DNA from 4 places in the Streptomyces luteireticuli genome. Region 3 is predicted to be linked to each of the others. Evidence: riboswitches for the same ligand, from Rfam matches in the RefSeq annotation. Region 3 holds a riboswitch; each other region holds the start of a gene.
The links. A riboswitch is a leader RNA that binds a small molecule or an ion and turns the genes downstream of it on or off. The one in region 3 is predicted to bind cobalamin.
Positions count from the first base shown of each region.

Region 1: it holds a riboswitch for cobalamin, as region 3 does, so the genes downstream of both, AB8735_RS24735 (ribonucleoside-diphosphate reductase subunit alpha) here and AB8735_RS04455 (CoA-acylating methylmalonate-semialdehyde dehydrogenase) in region 3, are expected to answer to the same signal.
Region 2: it holds a riboswitch for cobalamin, as region 3 does, so the genes downstream of both, AB8735_RS31420 (HoxN/HupN/NixA family nickel/cobalt transporter) here and AB8735_RS04455 (CoA-acylating methylmalonate-semialdehyde dehydrogenase) in region 3, are expected to answer to the same signal.
Region 4: it holds a riboswitch for cobalamin, as region 3 does, so the genes downstream of both, AB8735_RS10065 (cobalamin biosynthesis protein) here and AB8735_RS04455 (CoA-acylating methylmalonate-semialdehyde dehydrogenase) in region 3, are expected to answer to the same signal.

Region 1 is NZ_CP167927.1:5,497,180-5,502,452, reverse strand. Features, by position in the region: gene AB8735_RS24750 (DUF3311 domain-containing protein) at 1-209, shown strand, start outside; gene mctP (monocarboxylate uptake permease MctP) at 206-1,831, shown strand; gene AB8735_RS24740 (hypothetical protein) at 1,874-2,371, opposite strand; cobalamin riboswitch at 2,662-2,805, shown strand; gene AB8735_RS24735 (ribonucleoside-diphosphate reductase subunit alpha) at 2,968-5,273, shown strand, end outside.
Region 2 is NZ_CP167927.1:6,993,784-6,999,056, forward strand. Features, by position in the region: gene AB8735_RS31405 (ABC transporter ATP-binding protein) at 1-239, opposite strand, end outside; gene AB8735_RS31410 (YIP1 family protein) at 736-1,326, opposite strand; gene AB8735_RS31415 (APC family permease) at 1,424-2,920, opposite strand; cobalamin riboswitch at 3,083-3,315, shown strand; gene AB8735_RS31420 (HoxN/HupN/NixA family nickel/cobalt transporter) at 3,347-4,471, shown strand; gene AB8735_RS31425 (MFS transporter) at 4,500-5,273, opposite strand, start outside.
Region 3 is NZ_CP167927.1:1,045,244-1,050,516, reverse strand. Features, by position in the region: gene AB8735_RS04460 (acyl-CoA dehydrogenase family protein) at 1-551, opposite strand, end outside; gene AB8735_RS04455 (CoA-acylating methylmalonate-semialdehyde dehydrogenase) at 559-2,058, opposite strand; cobalamin riboswitch at 2,250-2,429, opposite strand; gene AB8735_RS04450 (dihydrofolate reductase family protein) at 2,561-3,205, opposite strand; gene AB8735_RS04445 (DUF2268 domain-containing protein) at 3,394-4,281, opposite strand; gene AB8735_RS04440 (DUF1259 domain-containing protein) at 4,330-4,611, shown strand; gene AB8735_RS04435 (ATP-binding cassette domain-containing protein) at 4,623-5,273, shown strand, end outside.
Region 4 is NZ_CP167927.1:2,399,090-2,404,362, reverse strand. Features, by position in the region: gene AB8735_RS10075 (putative cobaltochelatase) at 1-1,074, opposite strand, end outside; gene AB8735_RS10070 (cobyric acid synthase) at 1,144-2,658, opposite strand; gene AB8735_RS10065 (cobalamin biosynthesis protein) at 2,651-3,625, opposite strand; cobalamin riboswitch at 3,746-3,894, opposite strand; gene AB8735_RS10060 (hypothetical protein) at 4,593-4,808, opposite strand; gene AB8735_RS10055 (anion permease) at 4,823-5,273, opposite strand, start outside.

The DNA of each region.
Region 1 (5,273 bases), 4.5 Mb from region 3:
TGATCGTGGCGGGCGTCTGTCTCGCCCTGCCGTTCGGGGCGATGCTCTGGGTCGGCTCCTACGCCCGGCTGACACCGGAGTTCATCGGCATTCCGTTCTTCTACTGGTACCAGATGCTCTGGGTGCTCATATCCACCGCGCTGACCACCGTCGCGTACGTCCTCGTACGACGCAACGAGCGGGCCCGGAAGGCCGGTGAGGGGCGATGAGGCACGGCGTCAACGGAGTCGCCCTCACCGTGTTCATCCTCTTCTTCCTCGCCGTCACGGTCATGGGATTCATGGCCGCGAAATGGCGGCGGGCGGAGAACGCGGACAACCTCGACGAGTGGGGGCTGGGCGGGCGTTCCTTCGGAACCTGGATCACCTGGTTCCTGCTGGGCGGCGACCTCTACACCGCGTACACCTTCGTCGCCGTTCCGGCGGCCGTCTACGCGGGCGGGGCGGCGGGATTCTTCGCCGTGCCCTACACCATTCTCTGCTATCCGCTGGTGTTCACCTTCCTGCCGCGGCTGTGGTCGGTCTCCCACCGCCACGGTTACGTCACGTCCTCGGACTTCGTGCGCGGCAGGTTCGGCTCCAAGGGGCTCTCCCTGGCCCTCGCCCTCACCGGCATTCTCGCCACGATGCCCTACATCGCGCTCCAACTCGTCGGCATCCAGGCGGTGCTGGACGTGATGGGCGTGGGCGGCGGTTCCAACTGGTTCATGAAGGACCTGCCGCTGCTCATCGCCTTCGGTGTCCTGGCCGCCTACACCTACTCCTCGGGACTGCGCGCCCCCGCCCTCATCGCCTTCGTCAAGGACGCGCTGATCTATATCGTCATCGCGGTCGCCATCATCTACATCCCGATGAAGCTCGGCGGATTCCACGACATCTTCGCCAAGGCGGGCGAGGCGTTCTCCACGAAGAATCCGGCGACCGGGAAGCCGCGCGGCGCCCTCGCCTCCGGACCGGACGCGCAGTGGGCCTACGCGACGCTCGCACTGGGCTCCGCGATGGCGCTGTTCCTCTATCCGCACTCCGTGACGGCGGTCCTCTCCAGCAAGAACCGGAACGTCATCCGGCGCAACACCACGATCCTGCCGCTCTATTCGCTGATGCTGGGCCTGCTGGCCATGCTGGGATTCATGGCGGTCGCGGCCGGGATCAAGGTGAAGAACGGCCAGCTGGCCATTCCGCAGCTCTTCGACGACATGTTCCCCGACTGGTTCACGGGCGTGGCCTTCGCGGCCATCGGCATCGGCGCCCTCGTCCCCGCCGCCATCATGTCCATAGCCGCGGCGAACCTCTTCACCCGCAATATCTACAAGGACTTCCTGCGCAAGGACGCGACGCCGGAGAACGAGGCGAAGGTGTCCAAACTGGCCTCCCTCCTCGTCAAGGTGGGCGCGCTGGTCTTCGTCCTCACCATGGACAAGTCGGTGGCCATCAACTTCCAGCTGCTGGGGGGCATCTGGATCCTCCAGACCGTGCCCGCCCTGGTCGGCGGCCTGTTCACCCGCTGGTTCCACCGCTGGGCCCTGCTGGCCGGCTGGGCCGTCGGGATGGTCTACGGGACATGGCGCGCCTATGACACCCCCAGCGCCACGCAGGACCACTTCGGCAACACCAACCTCATCCCCTTCATCGGGGAGAAGGGCTACATCGGCCTGACGGCCTTCGTCCTGAACGTCGCCGTCACCGTCGTCCTGACGCTCGTCCTCAAGGCCCTCAAGGCCCCGGACGGCGTGGACGAGACGAAGCCCTCCGACTACACGGCGGACGCGGGCGACCCCGACGTCGCCGTGGAGCTCCCCCCGGCCACGGCGGGCGCACCGGGCGGCCACTGAGAAACGGCCGGGCCCACGGGCCCGGCCGTCCCCCTCCCCCTGTCAGGCGGCGGCACCCGAAGGCGTCAGACCGAGCGCCCGGAAGGAGACCCGCTGGTCGAACCAGAGCAGCCCCACGGTCAGCGCGGACATCACCAGCCCCAGGGCCAGATGACCGGCCGCCGATTCGACGGTGGCACCCACGGCCCCGAGCACGACGTGCAGCGCGACCCGCAGCCCGATGAGCCCGAAGAGGATCTTCCGGGCGCGGGAGTTCTTCAGCATCGCCTTGAGCAGCTTCCTGCGCCGCCGCAGGACCGTCAGCCCCACCGCGATGTTCACCGCCCCGAGCGCGGCGAGGACCATCCAGGCCCCGTCCCACGCCTTGTAGAAGTCGAAGGCGGCCCCCATGGCCCCCTCGAAGGCGAAGAACCACACCGGAAGCGGCTTCAGCTCCGGATCGAGCGCGCCCTGCCCGGCCCCGGCCTGCTGCTCGGTGATGGTGCCGCTCATCGTGCCCGCCCCCGTGCCGCTCATCGTGTCCGCCCCCGTGTCGCTCATGGTGTCCGCCCCGTCGTGGTGTCGCCGTCCCGTCCAACACCCACGATCATTCCCTCCCCCGCCCTCCGGCGGCAGGTCCGCCCGTCACCGGCCGGAGATGACAAAAGTCAGTGCGGCCGGTGACGGGCGAACGGCCGCCCGCGCACCGCCCCTACGCTTCCGTGAAGCGGGGCCGCCCTCCCCCGCCCCCCGCGGCCTCTCCGGCCGTCGCACCCGCGAACACGCCACCGTCTAGCACATTCCGCGACCGTCTCATGACGCGCCGACACAACATGTGGGGGTACACGCGACGGGCAGCACTAGATGTATGCTCGTCCTCGCTGTCGCCGCAGGGGAATCCGGTGGAAATCCGGAACTGTCCCGCAACGGTGTACGTGTGGAGATATTGCACCCACGCCGCAGTCCGAGGACCTGCCGACAGTACGCCCTCGCCGGCCCGCCGCCGGTGTGCGGTGTCGAACCACGTCCGGGCCTCGAGGGTTGGGCCGGTGGACGCCTGCGCGCATGCTTCCGTACGTCACGTACGCGCCCCGCATGCCCGTGTGCGGCCCCGTGCGCTCCCGAGCGGCCTCCAGCCGAGTGAGGGAGAGCAACACGTGACGATCGCGCCCGTCGATCCGGTCTCAGCGCAGGCGGAGGAGTCCGTCGACGCTCCCGGGACCGCGCTGCTGCGCACCCTGACGGAACTCACCGCCGACCTGCCCGCCACCGACCCCGGCAAGGTCGCCGCCGCCGCGCTGCGCGGCCGGCACGCCGGGTCGGACGAGGCCGAACTGCGCTCGCTGGCCACCGAGGCCGCGGCCGGGCTGATCGGCGAGGAGCCCGAGTACTCGCGGCTCGCCGCGCGGCTCCTCACGCTCGCCATCGCCGAGGAGGCGGGCGGGCAGGGCGCGGTCTCCTTCTCCGCGTCGGTCGCCACCGGGCACCGCGAGGGCCTGATCGCCGACGACACCGCCGCGTTCGTGCGCGAGCACGCCGAGCGGCTGGACGCGCTGGTGGACGCCGCCCTGGTCGACGGCGCCGACGACCGCTTCGGCTACTTCGGCCTGCGCACCCTGCACAGCCGCTACCTGCTCCGCCACCCGATCACCCGGAACGTGATCGAGACCCCGCAGCACTTCCTGCTGCGCGTGGCCTGCGGCCTCGCCGAGACTGCTGATTCAAAAGAAGCCTCCGTCCGGGCGCTGGAGGACGTCGCCGAGCTCTACCGCCTCACCAGCACGCTCTCGTACCTCCCCTCCTCCCCCACGCTCTTCAACTCCGGTACGCGGCACCCCCAGATGTCGTCCTGCTACCTGCTGGACTCGCCGCTGGACGAGCTGGACTCGATCTACGACCGCTACCACCAGGTGGCGCGGCTGTCGAAGCACGCGGGCGGCATCGGCCTGTCCTACTCCCGCATCCGCTCGCGCGGTTCGCTGATCCGCGGCACCAACGGGCACTCCAACGGCATCGTGCCGTTCCTGCGCACCCTCGACGCCTCGGTCGCGGCCGTCAACCAGGGCGGCCGGCGCAAGGGCGCGGCCTGCGTCTACCTGGAGACGTGGCACGCGGACATCGAGGAGTTCCTGGAGCTCCGCGACAACACCGGTGAGGAGGCGCGCCGTACGCACAACCTCAACATCGCGCACTGGATCCCGGACGAGTTCATGCGCCGGGTCGAGGCGGACGCCGAGTGGTCGCTGTTCTCCCCGGCGGACACCCCGGACCTGGTGGACCTGTACGGCGACGAGTTCGACGCCGCGTACCGCGCGTACGAGGCCGCGGGCAAGGCCGTCAAGACCATCCCGGCGCGGGTGCTCTACGCCCGGATGATGCGCACCCTGGCGCAGACCGGCAACGGCTGGATGACGTTCAAGGACGCCGCCAACCGCACCGCCAACCAGACCGCCGAGCCCGGCAAGGTCGTCCACTCCTCCAACCTCTGCACGGAGATCCTGGAGGTCACGAACGACGGCGAGACCGCGGTCTGCAACCTGGGTTCGGTCAACCTGGCCGCCCACCTGGGCGAGGACGGCGAGATGGACTGGGAGCGGCTGGACCGCACCGTCCGCACCGCCGTGACCTTCCTCGACCGCGTCGTGGACATCAACTTCTACCCGACCGAGCAGGCGGGCGCCTCCAACTCCCGCTGGCGGCCGGTCGGTCTGGGCCTGATGGGCCTCCAGGACGTCTTCTTCCGGCTGCGCCTGCCCTTCGACTCCCCCGAGGCGAAGGCGCTGTCCACCCGGATCTCCGAGCGGATCATGCTCGCGGCCTACGAGGCGTCGGCCGACCTGGCCGAGCGGCACGGCCCGCACGAGGCCTGGTCCGCCACCCGCACCGCGCGCGGTGTGCTGCACCCGGACCACTACCCCAACACCGAGCCCACCTGGGCGGAGCGCTGGGACGCGCTGCGCGCCCGGATCGCCGCCGTCGGCATGCGCAACTCGCTGCTGCTGGCGATCGCCCCGACGGCGACGATCGCGTCCATCGCGGGCGTCTACGAATGCATCGAGCCGCAGGTCTCCAACCTGTTCAAGCGCGAGACGCTCAGCGGTGAGTTCCTCCAGGTCAACACCTACCTGGTGGAGGACCTGAAGAAGCTCGGCGTGTGGGACCGCACCACGCGCGACGCGCTCACCGACGCCAACGGCTCGGTCCAGGACATGCGGTGGATCCCGCAGGAGGTGCGCGACCTCTACCGCACCGCCTGGGAGATCCCCCAGCGCTCCCTGATCGACATGGCCGCGGCCCGTACGCCGTACCTCGACCAGAGCCAGTCCCTCAACCTGTTCATGGCCGCGCCCACCATCGGCAAGCTCAGCTCGATGTACGCGTACGCCTGGAAGCAGGGCATCAAGACCACGTACTACCTGCGTTCGCGCCCGGCGACCCGGATCGCGCGGTCGGCCGGCACCGC
Region 2 (5,273 bases), 5.9 Mb from region 3:
ACTCCCCGGACCAGCTCCGAGACCCCCACGGTGCGCAGCGCCCGCCGGTCCGCCCGCCGGGCCAGCCGGACGGTCGTCGCCACCAGGTGCGGCAGCCGCTTCGCCATCGCCCACAGCGACATCTCCAGATACCGGCGCTCGTGCTGCGCCCACCCCGCGTCGTGCACCAGCGGCCCTCCGAAGAGCAGCCGCTCCGACTCCGATCCCGCATCCGACCCGGTGTCCTCCCGCGTGCTCACGCGGCCTCCCCGGGCCGGAGGCCGTCGCCCGGGCCGCCGTGTTCGAAACCGACGCGTTCGATTAACAACAGCCTGCCAGTGGTGTGCGTGTGACCGCCGTGACGGTGATGCACTGCGCCTCCTCGTTGACCTCGCACCGGAACATGCGCTCGGGAAACGGCGCCCTAACGGGCTACGTCACGGGCCCGCACGGGCGGTCCGTCGGTCGTGAGTACGAAGGGACGTCAACGGCCCAGCAATCCCAAGAGGGAGGCCGGAGCGGCCGTTGTGCGATTCACCCTCGCGTGGCCGTTCACCCCATCCGGGACTTGCTTCGCCCCAGGGAACGATCAAGAAACGGGGTCCGCCGGGCCGTGCGGGACCCCCGGGCCGTCCGGCGTTCGCGAACGCGGGGGCGGGGGAAGGGCGGGGACGTGACGCGGGCACGAAGAAGGCCGCCGGCCCGGCGACGGGAGTCGCCGGGCCGACGGCCGGGTACGGAAGGAGACCCGCCGTCTCACCCGCTGCCGGGCGGGAACTTCAGCAGCGCCACCGCCGCGATCATCTGGATGCTCACCGAGGCCACCGCCTTGCGCGTGGACAGATGGTGCTGCCCGCGGATCAGCAGGGTGGCCAGCGCGCAGCCGAAGGCGGTCGTCACGGAGGCCGCGGCGCGGACCGGGACGGAGCTCGCCGAGAGCCAGACGTCGAGGACCAGGCGCGGCAGGTCCGTGGCCCAGAAGATCAGGACGAACAGGCTCGCCGTGGGGCCGATACGGCCGTTGCCGCCGAGGCGGCGGGCGATGGCGTGGGTCACCAGGCCCAGCAGGACGCTGGCGAACAGCACGGCGGCCGAGCCGATGGCCATCGCCTGGAGGGCGAGGGACGGGCTCACGTCCCACTGTGCCCAGAAGGAGTCCTTGGCCAGGGTGCCCAGCGCCCCGCACAGCAGGCACAGGAACATGGCGGCTCCCCAGACGCTCCGGTCCCGGGCTTCGTCGAGGACCTCGACGGGCCGGTACCAGAGCCCGAGTATGAGCCGGTGCCAGAAGAGCCGGCGGGGTCCTGCGCCGGGCGTGCGGGGAGCGGTCGTGGTGGTCGGGGGCATGGGTGCCGTTCTATCACCGTACGGTCCGAAGCCCCGAGTCCGGGTCGTGTACGACGGTCCACGCGCGACGCCGGATGTCAAGGGGTCGGACGGCCCGTCAGGCGGGCGTCGGCTCCACGGGACCGGGGTCGGCGTCGGCCTCCGGCGCCGGGTCCTCGCCGCCCCGCTCCAGGAACTCCTCGCGGATCTCCCGCGGACCGAACGGCCAGATCCGCTCGCGGCGGGCCCACAGCACGAACGCCGCGCACCCCGCGCCGAACCAGGCCAGCGACCATTCGATGGGGTGCCGGCCCGGCGAGTTCCGGTCCGCGTAGCCGTAGATGACGAGCCATCCGGCGAGCGCCAGCAGGCTCGGCAGCGGATACAGCCACATCCGGTACGGCCGCCGCAGCCCCGGCTGGCGGCGGCGCAGCACGGTCACGGCGGCGATCTGGCCGAGCGCCTGCACCAGCACCATGACCGTGGTCAACAGCTGGATGAGCGTGGCCAGATCGGTGTGACGGCCGATCAGATAGCCGACGCAGCCCATCGCCCCCATCGTCAGCAGGCCGAGGACCGGGAAGCGGTGCCGCGGGTGCAGCGTGCCGAACGGGCGGAAGAAGACCTTCTCCCGGGCCGCGTTGTAGGGGATGCGGGACCCTCCGAGCAGCCCGGTGAAGACGGAGGCGACGGCGGTGACGAGGATCAGTACGGTGACGGCGTCGGCGGCCCCCTTGCCCCAGGTCCGCTCCATCACCGCCGAAGCGACCGACGTGGACGCCATGTTGTCCGGGTCGAGCATGTCCTGCCAGTCGACGACGCCCAGGGTGCCCACCTGGAGCAGCAGGTAGATCGCCATGATGCCGAGGATGGACCAGATGATGGAACGGGGCAGGTTGCGGCCGGGGTTCTTGATCTCGGCGCCCATGTACGCCGTGGTCCAGTAGCCCCCGTAGTCGTAGATGCCGATGGTCAGCCCCGCCGCGAAGCCGATCCAGAAGTGGTTGGACGTCAGCTCGAAGGAGTGCGCGGGGTATGTGAAGGCGCGGCCGGGGCTGAAGTTGGCGTACGCGGCGACGATGACGAGGAGGACGGCCACGATCATCACGCACCACATGACGGTCGTGATCCGGGCCATGTTCTCCACCCGGCCCCACAGCAGCGCGACGATGCCCACGATCAGCGCGAGCCCCACGAGGTCGCCCTCCAACTGGCTCATGCCCGGCCAGAGATAGCCCAGGTACTGGGTGAAGCCCATGACGCCGCTGGCCATCCCCAGCGGGAGGTAGAGCATCGACGTCCAGACGAACAGGAACGGCAGCAACTTGCCGGTTCTGTACTGGAAGGCCTCCCGCAGATAGACGTAACTGCCGCCCGCGCCCGGCATGGCGGCCCCCAGCTCGGCCCACACCAGCCCGTCGGCGAGCGCGAGCACCGCCCCGGCGAGGAAGCCGATGACGGCCTGCGGGCCGCCGAACGCCGCGACCATGAGCGGGATGGTGACGAAGGGCCCGATGCCGCACATCTGGCTCATGTTGATGGCCGTCGCCTGGAACAGCCCGATCCGGCGGACGAATCCGACCTGCCCGTCCGGCTCGTTCGCTCCGTCTGCCATGGCGGTGCCTGCCTCTCGTAGCGCGGTGGGGTGCGGTGACTGTGGCGCCGGGGTCACCACCGAGTCAAGACTCGTGCGCGGCGGGTCGTGACCGGTGGGAGGGGTTCCGCTGCGCAGAGCATGACAATCGCCACTCTCGCCGCATTCGCGCAGACGGGGGCGCTACAGTGGCCCGGCCGTGGTGTTCGGGAAGACCGGTGAGGAGCCTTTGGTTCCGAGTCCGGAGCGGCCCTCGCCACTGTGATCGGGGAGTTACCGTCCCGTTCCGCGTGCCCGGCCGGGGACCTCCCCACGGCGCGCGCGGAGCCACTGGCAGCATCCGGCTGCCGGGAAGGCAGGGGCGGGCGCGAACGAACCCGTCAGCCAGGAGACCGGCCACGGCATCTCACGAACGGATTCCACGAGGTGCTGGAGCGTGACTCTCAGATGACCCTGCCCACCGCTGCCCCCGGCGGCACCGCGACCGCCGTCCGGGCGCCTTCGTTCCGCTGGCGCCGCGAGGACACCGTGCGCACCGCCGTCCTGCTGGGCGTCATAGCCCTCCTGCATGTCGTCGCCTTCGGCGTCCTCTTCCTGCTCGTCGTCCCGAACCACTACGAAGTGGGCTCCAAGGTCTACGGCGTCGGCCTCGGCATCACCGCCTACACCCTCGGCATGCGGCACGCCTTCGACGCCGACCACATCGCGGCGATCGACAACACCACCCGCAAGCTGATGGCGGACGGCAAGCGTCCCGTCTCCGTCGGCTTCTGGTTCGCGCTCGGCCACTCCAGCGTCGTCGTCCTCCTGACGCTGCTCGTCAGCGGCGGCACCCAGCTCGCCGGAAAGCTGATGGACGAGGACTCCACGACCCACCAGACCCTCGGTGTCGTCGGCACGAGCATCTCCGGCGGCTTCCTCTACCTCATCGCCGCGCTCAACCTCGTCGCCCTCGTCGGCATCCGGCGCATCTTCCGCGCCATGCGCCAGGGCCGCTACGACGAACGGGAGCTGGAGCAGCACCTCGACTCCCGCGGCTTCATGAACCGCATCCTCGGCCGCTTCACCAAGTCCATCACCCGCTCCGGCCAGATGTACCCCCTGGGCTTCCTCTTCGGCCTCGGCTTCGACACGGCCACCGAGGTCACCCTGATGGTGATGGCCGGCAGCGGCGCCGCCGCGGGCCTGCCCTGGTACGCGATCCTCTGCCTGCCGCTGCTCTTCGCCGCCGGCATGAGCCTCTTCGACACGCTCGACGGCACGTTCATGAACTTCGCCTACCAGTGGGCGTTCTCCAACCCCGTCCGGAAGGTCTACTACAACCTCACCATCACCGGTCTGTCGATCGCCGTGGCCTTCCTGATCGGCACGATCGAGCTGGTCGGCGTCCTCCACGAGAAGCTCGACATGGACGACCCGGTCAGCTCCTGGATCGCCGCGCTCAACCTCGACAACGTCGGCTTCGTCATCGTCGGCCTGTTCGTGGTCGTCTGGGCGGCGGCCCTGGCGTACTGGCGCTTCGCGAAGGTGGAGGAGAGGTGGGCGGCGCGGTCGGCCGCCGCGGAGGGCTGAGACCCCGTACCGCCGGGACCCGGAGGCGTCACCGCCGCCCGGCTCCCGGCCCGTCCTCCTCCGGCGCGATGTGCGGCAACACCCGCCGATCGGGCGGCAGTCGGGGGAGCACCACGAGCCCCACGACGGTGGCCAGGGCGCACGCGAGCGCGCCGAGCCCCAGGGCCACACGGGCCCCGAGCACGTCGGCGACCGCGCCGACGACCGGCCCCCCGACGGGCGTGCTGCCCATGAACATCACCGACCACAGCGCCATCACCCGCCCCCGGAAGCGCGGTTGGCTGGTCATCTGGAGCGTGGTGCTCACGGTGGCCAGGAAGAAGGTGCCGGCCGCACCCACGAACGGCAGCGCCACCAGCTCCGCCGTGAGCGTCGGGACGAGGGACGCGGCGAGGATCGCGAGGCCGAACCCGGCCGCCGCGCAGGTGAGCGGCAGCACCCCCGCCCGTCCCCGGAGCGTGACGGCCAGACCGCCGGCGACCGCCCCCAGCGCCATGGCGGATGTCATGTATCCGTACGTCCGGGAACCGCCGTGCAGATCGTCCACCGCCAGCAGGGGCAGCACCACCTGGAACTCGTAGGCCAGCGTGCCGACCACGGCCAGCATCAGCAGCGGCGCCCAAAGCCCTGTTTGCCCCCGCACATAGCGCAGTCCCTCCCTGACCTGCCCCGGCTCCCGGGCCACCGGCGGCGTCGGCCGCAGCCGGCCGGCGCGCATGAGGGCCAGCGAGGCGAGGACCGCGACGAAGCTCGCGGCGTTGACCAGGAAACAGACGCCCGCGCCCGCCACCGCGATGACGAC
Region 3 (5,273 bases):
AACGCGGTGACACCGCGCGGCCCGGGCCCACCGGTGCGGGCCATGACGACGTAGACCCGGGAGGTGCCGGCGCCGGAGATGAACTGCTTGACGCCCGTCAGGACGTAGTGGTCGCCGTCGCGCTCGGCACGGGTGCGCAGCGCGGCGGCGTCGGACCCGGCGCCGGGTTCGGTCAGGCAGTAGCTGCCGAAGTCGTCCATCGCGCACAGGCCCGGCAGCCAGCGGGCGCGCTGGGCGTCGTCGCCGTAGCGGTCGATCATCCAGGCGACCATGTTGTGGATGGAGAAGTAGCCCGCGATCGACGGGCAGCCGGTGGCCAGTTCCTCGAAGACGAGCACGCCGTCGGAGCGGGTCAGGCCCGAACCGCCGTGCTCCTCGCGGACGTAGACGCCGCCGAGGCCGAGGGCGGCGCCCTTGCGCAGGACGTCGGCGGGGAAGTGCTTGTCGCGGTCCCAGGCGACGGCGTGCGGGGCGAGGTGCTCGGCGGCGAAGTCCCGCGCGGTCTCCGCGATGGCGGCCTGTTCGTCCGAGAGCAGAGTGGTGGTGGTCATGGGGCCGTCACTCCATCGTCGGGATGGAGAAGCTCGCGCCCTCCTTGACCCCGGAGGGCCAGCGCGAGGTGACGGTCTTGGTCCGGGTGTAGAAGCGGACGGCGTCCGGGCCGTGCTGGTTGAGATCCCCGAAGCCGGAGCGCTTCCAGCCGCCGAAGGTGTGGTAGGCGACGGGCACCGGGATGGGCACGTTGATCCCGACCATGCCGGTGTTCACCCGGCGGGCGAAGTCCCGCGCCGTGTCCCCGTCGCGGGTGAAGATCGCCACGCCGTTGCCGAAGGGGTGCTCGCTGGGCAGACGCAGGGCCTCGGCGTAGTCGGCGGCGCGCACCACGGACAGCACCGGGCCGAAGATCTCCTCGCGGTAGACGCGCATGCCGGTGGAGACGCGGTCGAAGAGGGTCGGGCCGATGAAGAAGCCGTTCTCGTGGCCGGGCAGCGTGAAACCGCGTCCGTCCACGACGAGTTCGGCGCCCTCGGTGGCGCCGATGTCGACGTAGCGGCGCACCCGGTCGAGGGCGTCGCGGGTCACCAGCGGGCCGAAGTCGGCCCCGGGGTCGTCGGAACGGCCGACGCGCAGCGCGCCGATGCGCTCCTTGAGCCTGGCGACGAGCCGGTCGGCGGTCTCCTCGCCGACGGGGACGGCGACGGAGATCGCCATGCAGCGCTCGCCCGCCGCCCCGTAGCCGGCGCCGACGAGAGCGTCGACGGCCTGGTCGAGATCGGCGTCCGGCATCACGATCATGTGGTTCTTGGCGCCGCCGAAGCACTGGGCGCGCTTGCCGCGGGCGGCGGCGGTGGCGTAGACGTGCGCCGCGACCGGTGTCGACCCGACGAAGCCCACCGCCTGCACCCGCGCGTCCTCCAACAGCACGTCCACCGCGGTCCTGTCACCGTTGACCACATTGAACACACCCGCCGGCAGCCCGGCTTCGGCGAAGAGCTCGGCCAGCCGCAGCGGGACGGAGGGGGCGCGCTCGGACGGCTTGAGGACGAAGGCGTTGCCGCAGGCGAGGGCGGGCGCGGCCTTCCACAGCGGGATCATCGCGGGGAAGTTGAACGGCGTGATCCCGGCCACGACACCGAGCGGGGCGCGCAGCGAGTGCACGTCGATCCCGCCGCCGGCATTGTCGGTGAACTCGCCCTTGAGCAGGTGCGGAATTCCGGCCGCGAACTCGACGACCTCCAGACCGCGCTGGAGGTCCCCATGGGCGTCGGCGAGGGTCTTGCCGTGCTCGGCGGACAGCAGCCGGGCCAGGGAGTCGCGCTCGTCCTCCACGAGCTGGAGGAAGCGCAGCAGGACGCGGGCGCGGCGCTGCGGGTTCCAGTCGCCCCACGCGGGCTGCGCGGCCGCCGCGTTCGTGATGGCGGCCGCGGTCTCCTCGTAGGAGGCGAGGGGCACATGCGCCTGTACGGAACCGGTGTTGGGGTCGTACACCTCGGCGTGGAGCCCCGATGTTCCGGGGGTGCGCACGCCGCCGATGAAGTGGGTCAGTTCGCGGACCAAGGGGAGCCTGCTCTCGTCGGGTGAGATCCAGGGGACGGCACGGCAGAGCCCCTGCGGGGCGGGCCGTGGGACGCGAAGGCCGAAGGGCCGGGGGAGCGTTACGACAACGCGCGGGGGCGCGTGCGCTCCGTCGGATCACCCGGGTCGTGGGTGCGGACCGGTGCCATGCGTGTCTGCTCCATCCTCGTGGACAACACGGAACACCCCGCGGCCGGTATCCTGACTCCCGGATCCCCGCGCCCCGTCCGCCTTCCCGACAGCCTTGTGCCAGTGGCGTGTTCGCGACGGTGCGCTCCCCGGTCACAGTGGCGGGACCGTGCCGGATTCACACCGGCTTCCCTGCACCGCGGGCCTTGGTCACGACGATATAGTTGGACGTCCTAGTAAGTCCATCCCCTCCGGGGACGAGTGATCGACGGCACGTGGGATCGCCGCCCCGTGCAAGGAACGTGCCCGCATCCGCGGTGGGAAGGGCGTTCGATGGGACGGATGTCCCCTCGCGTCACCTTCGCCAGAACAGGTGGTGCGTCACGCCGCTCGGGCTGGGCACGACTTCCAGGTGAAACCGGTCGAGCAGCTCGTCGGGGGACTCCCAGAGGCGCAGTCCGGACCCGAGCTTGACCGGCGAGACCGCCACATGCATGGTGTCGACGAGGTCGGCGTCGAGGAACTGCCGGATGGTGGTGACCCCGCCGCCGAGCCGGACGTCCTTGCCCTGTGCCGCTTCCCGCGCCCGTTCGAGGACGACGGCCGGGGCGCCGTCGACGAAGTGGAATGCGGTGTCGGAGAGCGTGAACGACGGACGCGTGTGGTGGGTCATGACGAACACCGGCGTGCGGAACGGGGGCTCCTCACCCCACCAGCCGCGCCACTCATGGTCCTGCCAGGGCCCGCGCTGGGGCCCGAACTTGTTGCGGCCCATGATCTCGGCGCCGATGTTGCGTGCGAAGTCCCGCGTGAAGTAGTCGTCGAGGCCCCGGCTCCCCCCGGGGTCCGTGCGCATGGGCCAACTCGCCGTCGCTCCGGCCCAGGCGAACAGCCTCTCGGGATGATCCTGGCCGAACGGCCGCTCGAGACTCTGGTGCTCACCGGCACCGATTCCGTCACTCGAGACGTTGAAGTTCATGACTCTCAGCAGTTGATCCATGTGTTCCCTCGTCAGGTCCTGTCGCGTCATCATGTGGCGAGGCGCCGCATATCATGATGTCGGATGGGACGTGGCCGGATCGGCAGCGGCCCACAGACTCTCTCCGAGGGCCACGCCGTTACAGTCGGTGACTTCTTCACCGCGGGCACCGAAAGGCCGGTCGCGCGCATGCGTACGACCAGCAGCCGTCAACCGGCCGTCGGCACGCCCGCGTTGGCGAGGACCTCCCCCGCAGGCAGGGCCACGCTGGCGGCCGCGGTCAGGCCGGTGGCGGCCAGGTGGGCGTCCGCGATGCGCAGTCCGGCCGCGTAGCCGGCGAAGTCGGGGAGTCCCACGGGCTCGTGTCCCATGAGGCGCGCGCTGTCGTCGCCGTAGATGTACGGGGGCAGGTTCTGCATCCCGGCCACGTCGATCGCGGCGGTGATCTTCTCGTGGGCGGTGTCCAGTTCGGCGCCGGTGAGCCGGGTGGCCCAGGGGCCCATGGCCTGTTCACCGGAGAGTTCGCGGACGAAGGCCTCGGCCAGGCCCTCGGCGACGACCTGTTCGCCGACCGTGACGGTCATGGGGTTCCAGGCCACGTTCGCGTAGCGGACGTTGTGGTGGAGTTCGTGGGCGGCGGCGTGGCCGATCTTCTCCAGGGCCGTGTCGGTGGGCCATATCAGCAGGTGGATCGCGCCGGGGATCCCGCCCATGCCGAGGTAGCCGCCGCTGCGGACGGTCAGATGGTGGTCGTCCGGGTCGCCGAGGACCAGGACGACGTGCACGGTGTCGGCGTGCCGGACGCCGGGGACCGCGCCGTCGATCCGTTCCCAGGCGGCGGCGAGGGAGTCCTCGACCCTGCTCCACACGCCCGCGTCCCGCATCCGCCGCACGGCGTCCGCGTACCGCGGGTCCTCGCGGTCGAGCCGGAAGCCGGAGCCCTGCCGGTGCATCTCGACCTGGTCGGGGATGCCCACCCGGGACATGACGTCCTGGAGCGGGGCGAGCATGTCGCGCAGGGCGTCGGGACGCTGTTCCCGAGGGCGTTGCAGGAGGTCGAGCATGGCGGACGCGGTGTCATGAACGATGATTTTCATGGCGTGGACGGTAGTGGTTGCCGCTGCGTCAACTTCAAGTTGCGTTCCGTGGGCGACAGGAAGGCCGCCGTCAACGGCGACTTCGTCATGACCGCACCCGAAGTGCAGAAGGTCATCCAGGCGTTGCGCAAGGGCCACATCGATGTCGTGGAGCTTCACCAGCACAGCCTCACCGAGCAACCGCGCCTGTTCTACCTGCACTTCTGGGCCGCCGCCGACGGCGTCGCCCTCGCCCGGGCCCTCCGGCCCGCCCCGGACGCCACCGGCCCCGCCCCGCCCCGACCGTCGGCGTCCGCCTCTGCCGGAACCCCACAATGGCCATTCATGTGATCCTGCAACCGATGGAGGCGGACATCACGGATGCCCATGAGCACAGCCCCGTGTTCACATTGGACCGGGTGACGGTACGGCGCGGGGGCGCGCTGCTGCTCGACGCCGTGTCCTGCCGGATCGTGGGCGGCGCGTGCACCGCCCTGGTCGGGCCCTCGGGCGCGGGCAAGTCCACACTCCTGCGGCTGCTCAACCGCCTGGAGGAACCCAGCTCCGGCACGGTCCGCTTCCACGGCCGACCGCTCACCGGGGCCGACGTCCTCGCCCTGCGCCGCCGGGTCCAACTGCTCAGCCAGCAACCGGTGCTGCTCACCACCCACATCGCGGACGACCTGCGCGTCGGCCGCCCGGATCTGGACGACCGCCGGGCAGCCGGCCTCCTCGGCCGGGTCGGTCTCTCCCCGGCGATGCTCGACCGCCCCACGGCCGGGCTGTCGGGCGGCGAGGCCCAACGCGTCTGCCTGGCCCGGGCCCTCGCCCTGGACCCGGAGGTGCTCCTCCTCGACGAGCCCACCTCCGCCCTCGACGCCGCCAGCGCGCGGGCCGTCGAGCACACGGTCCGCGACCTCGTCGCCGCGGGCCTGGCCGTCGTCCTGGTCAGCCACAACTCACCACAGGCCCGCCGCGTCGCCGACCAGGTCCTCGTCCTGGACGGCGGACGG
Region 4 (5,273 bases), 1.4 Mb from region 3:
AGGGCCGTTGTCTTCGGGGCCGCTGTCTTCGGGGCCCTCAGGCTCCGGGTCGTCGTCCTCGTCCTCGAACTGGCTCAGGATCTCGTCGAGTTTGGCCTCGTCCAGGCCCGGGGCGTCGAAGGGCGCGCGGCGTCGACGGTGGGGGAGGGCCAGCAGGGCCGCCTGCCGTACGTCCTCGGTGACGACGTCCGTACGTCCGTCCCATGCGGCGAGCGCGGTCGCCGTGCGCGCGGTGACGATGTCGGCGCGCATGCCGTCCACCTCGAAACCGGCGCAGACCGCGGCGATCCGGCGCAGGGCCCCGTCCCCGAGCCGTACCGCCGGCAGCAGGGCGCGCGCGGCGGCGATGCGCTCGCGCAGCGCGTCCTCCTCGGCGGCCCACTTGGCCGTGAACGCGGCCGGGTCCTCGTCGAAGGCGAGGCGGCGGCGGACGACCTCGACGCGCTCGTCGGGCTCGCGGGAGGCGGCGACCTCGACGGTCAGGCCGAAGCGGTCGAGGAGTTGGGGGCGGAGCTCGCCCTCCTCGGGGTTCATGGTGCCGACGAGGAGGAAGCGGCTGGCGTGGCGGACGGAGACGCCTTCGCGTTCGATGTGGGCGGAGCCGGTGGCTGCCGCGTCCAACAAGGAGTCGATGAGGTGGTCGCCCAGGAGGTTGACCTCATCGACGTACAGGACGCCGCGGTGGGCGGCGGCCAGGAGACCCGGCTCGAAGGCCTTGACGCCGTCCGAGAGGGCGCGCTCGATGTCGAGCGAGCCGACGAGGCGGTCCTCCGAGGCGCCGACGGGGAGTTCGGCCATCTTCGCCGGACGGGTGAGCGGGGCGTCGTCCGTATGGGGACCGTCCGGGCAGCCGGGGTCCGGGGCGGCGGGGTCGCAGGCGAACCGGCAGCCGGTGTAGGTCCCGACCTCCGGGAGAAGGGCGGACAAGGCCCGGACGGTCGTGGTCTTCGCCGTTCCCTTCTCGCCGCGTACGAGGACGCCGCCGACCGCGGGGGAGACCGCGTTGAGGAGCAGCGCGAGCCGCAGGCTGTCCATGCCGACGACGGCGGCGAAGGGATAGGGGGTGCTGCTCATGCGGTCATCGCTCCTTCGGGTGGTGCGCTGGCTGGTGTACGCCGCTGGTGCTCGGACGCCGCACTGGCTTCATGGCGCCCCCGGCGGTATGAAGGGGGCGCCAGCGGGGACGCCGTCCTCGATCAGGCGCATCAGCGCATCCGTATCCGCGTGCTCCTCGATCAAATCGCCCAGGCGGTCCAGCTGTTCCTCGCGGAGGCCCGCGAACGACGTGTCCGGGGCCGGGACGAAGCGGCGGCCCGCCGCCTCCGCCACGCGCCGAAGGAACGCGCGGCGGAACGCGTCGCTCTCCAGCGAGCCGTGCCAGTGCGTACCCCACACCGACCCGACCCGGCAGCCGTCCAAGAAGGGCTCCCCGCCCAGCACTTCGGCGACGCCGTGGTGGATCTCGTAGCCCTCCACCCGCTCGCCGAGCGCCTCGCCGACGGGGCGCTCCAGGGTCTTCTCCGCCGCGAACCGCACCCGTACGGGCAGCAGGCCCAGGCCCTCCACGACCCCGGCCCGGGACTCGACCTCGTCCTCGACGCGTTCGCCGAGGAGCTGGAAGCCGCCGCAGATGCCGAGGACCGGGCGGTCCTCGGCGGCGCGGCGGACGAGCGCGTCGGCGAGACCGCGTTCGCGAAGCCAGGCCAGGGCGCGGACGGTGCCGCGGGTGCCGGGCACCACCACGAGGTCCGCGTCGGCGAGTTCCTCGGGGCGGTCGACGAAGCGGACGATCACGCCCGGCTCGGCGGCGAGCGCGTCCACGTCTGTGAAGTTGGACATGAGGGGGACGGCGCAGACCGCGACCCGCAGCACGTCCTCGCCCAGTGGCGGGGCGACCACCGACTCGCGCACGGCGCCGCGCAGCGAGACGCGGAGCCCGTCCTCCTCGTCGATGCCGAGGCCGTGGGCGAACGGCAGGACGCCGTACGTCCGGCGGCCGGTGAGGCCGCGCAGCATCTCCAGCCCCGGCTCCAGCAGGGACACGTCGCCGCGGAACTTGTTGACCAGATAGCCCGCTATGAGCTCCTGGTCCTCGGGGGAGAGCAGCGCGGTGGTGCCGAAGAAGGACGCGAAGACGCCGCCGCGGTCGATGTCGCCGACCACGACGACGGGCAGCCGACCGGCGCGCGCGATGCCCATGTTGACGATGTCGGTGCGGCGCAGGTTGATCTCGGCGGGGCTGCCGGCACCCTCGCAGATCACCGCGTCGTGGGTGGCGCGCAGCTGCTCCAGGCAGTCGGTGACGGTGCCGAAGAGCTGCTCCTGGCGGCCGGAATGGTAGCCGCGGGCGCTGAGTTCGCCGACGGGTTTGCCCATGAGCACGACCTGGCTGCTGCGGTCGCCGCCCGGCTTGAGCAGCACCGGGTTCATCAGCGCGCTCGGCTCGACACGGGCGGCCGCGGCCTGCATGGCCTGGGCGCGGCCTATCTCGGCGCCCTCCCGGGTCACGAAAGAATTCAGCGACATGTTCTGCGCCTTGAACGGCGCCACCTTGACGCCCTTGCGCACCAGCCACCGGCAGATGCCGGCGGTGACCACGCTCTTGCCCGCGTCGGAGGTCGTCCCCGCGACCAGCAGGCCCCCACCCCGCTTACCCACCCGTGCTGCTCCTCTTGACGGTCCTGCTGATGAGACTTCCCACTGTGCGCCCGGTGACAGCAACGCCCAGCGCCAGCAACGAGACCCGGCGGGAGAGCCGGACGGCCCGTTCGATGTCGGCCACGGCCACCGGCCGGTTCTCCGCACCCAGGACGGGGCGGTGCTCGACGCGGCCGGCGTAGGCGAGGGTGCCGCCGAGGCGTACGCCCAGGGCGCCCGCGAACGCGGCTTCCACCGGGCCCGCGTTGGGGCTGGGGTGGCGGCCGGCGTCGCGCCGGGCGACGCGCAGCGCGTCGCGCCGGTCGGGGCCGGCGAGGACGGCCAGGGCGGCGGTGAGCCGGGCGCCGGGCCAGCCGACGACGTCGTCGAGCCGGGCGGAGGCCCAGCCGAAGCGGCGGTAACGGGGGGACTCGTGGCCCACCATCGCGTCGAGTGTGTTGACCGCGCGGAAGCCGATGAGGCCGGGGACGCCCGCGAACGCGCCCCAGACGAGGGCGCCGACGACGGCGTCGGAGGTGTTCTCGGCGACGGACTCCACGACGGCGCGGGCCATCTGCTGCCCGTCCAGGGACTGCGGGTCGCGCCCGCACAGGTGCGGCAGCCGTTCGCGGGCGACATCGAGGTCGCCCGCTTCGAGCGCCCCGCCGATGGCGCGGGCCTCGCGGCCGAGGGAGGTGCCGCCGAGGACGGCCCAGGTCGCGGCGGCGGTCAGGGCGGCGTCCGCGGTGCGGTGGCCGCGGGTGGCGCGGGCGAGCAGGGCGGCGCCCGCGGCCGCGCCACCGGCGCACACGAGGGTGTGCAGGGTGCCGTGGGCGCGGTGGTCGCGCCACAGCCGGCGCTCGACGGAGTGCGCGGCGCGGCCGAAGGCGGCGACGGGGTGGCCGCGGCGGGGGTCGGCGAGGACGAGGTCGCAGGCGAAACCGAGGACGGCGCCGCAGGCGAAGCCGAGGGGGTCGGCGGAGGGCACGCGTCAGACCGCCGTCGCACCTCGGGGCGAACGCGGTCCGGTCGGTGGTCGGCGGCGGCCGGGCATGGCTCTGTGTCCTCACTCAGGGTCCGCGCCCTGGTTCGACGTGACCGGCGACCAGAGTCTCCTGGCTCCCGGATCGGCGCGGATCCCCTTGCCTTCCGGCGGTGTTCGGCTGCCGTGGCGTTGCGGTGCTGCGTGGTGCTGCGCGGGGGCGCGCTCCCCGGTGACAGTGGCGGGACCGCGCCGGACTCGCACCGGCTTCCTCTGCTGTCGCCGTTTGGCCTCGGCAGTCCACCATGGCCCGTGAGCGGGCGTCAACTCGGGTTTGGGTTTGCCCCTGGCCCGCCCTTTCACCGTTTCTTCCGGGGGCTCCGCCCCCTCGGCCCGGCACCGCGCTGCCGCGCGGTGGGCGGGGCTCCGCCCCTGCTCCCCGGCGGGGGCTGCGCCCCCTGCACCCCTGCTTCCGGGGCTTCGCCCCTGGCCCCCTTTTTCGGGGCTCCGCCCCGGACCCCGTTTGTCGCGGCTCCGCCGCTCGTCCTCAAACGCCGGACGGGCTGGGTTTCGGGCCCGGGCCGGATTCCAAAGCCCGGGCGCGCGCTTCAGCCCGGGTGCGCACTTCAGCCGGGGCGCGTACTTCAGCCGGGGCGCGTACTTCAGCCCGGGCGGGCACTTCAGCCCGTCCGGCGTTTGAGGACTCCGCCCGAAGGGCGGACGGGGTCCGGGGTCTCCCCGGAAGAAACGGTGAAAGGGCGGGACCGGGGCACACACCCAGCCTGTCCGGCGCTTGAGGACAGCGCCCGCAGGGCGCTTCAGGGGTCCAGGGGGCGCAGGGGCGAAGCCCCGCCACCGCCCGGAGGGGCGGTCCGGGTCCGGGGCCCCGCCCCGGGTGGGGGTACCCCCTCTGGGGGAGGCGAAAGGGCGGGCCGGGGGCAAAAACCCCCCGACCCGCCCCGAGACCGCCGCCTCAGGCGACGATCAAATAGATCCCGTACCCGACCACCGCCGCACACGCCGCATAACACGCATACGCACCGGCGCGGACCAACCCCGTGGACGACCCCCCGCCCTCGCGGGACCCCGACGTCCCCACGATCCCCAGCGTGAAGACCCCCACCAGCGCCACCGTCATCACGACACTGACACCGAAGACCTGGCCGAGCGCGGCCCAATTGATGTTCATCGCGGAAGGATTCCTCAGCTGGTCGCGGCCACGGCGGGGGTCACCGCGGGCTCGGGGGTGGTGACGGACGGGGCGGCCGGGGCAGCCGGGGCGGCCGGCGGCGGGGCCACGGCCTGCAGGGCCTGGGTGACGACACCCGCCGGCTCCTCCGCGACGGCGGGGGAGGGCGCCGCATCGTCGCCCGTGACCGGCTTCCGCCGCGACGCCAGCCAGATCGCGCCGCTCACGGCGATGCCCAGGACGGCGACGGCCGCGACGCCCCAGTCGCCCTGGTCCGCGAGGAGCGCCGCGCCGCCGGCGACCAGACCGGCCGCGGGGAGCGTCAGGCACCAGGCGATGACCATGCGGCCGGCCGTGGACCAGCGGACCACGCCGCCCTTGCGGCCGAGCCCGGCGCCCATGATCGAGCCGGAGCAGACCTGCGTGGTGGAGAGCGCGAAGCCGATGTGCGAGGAGGCGAGGATC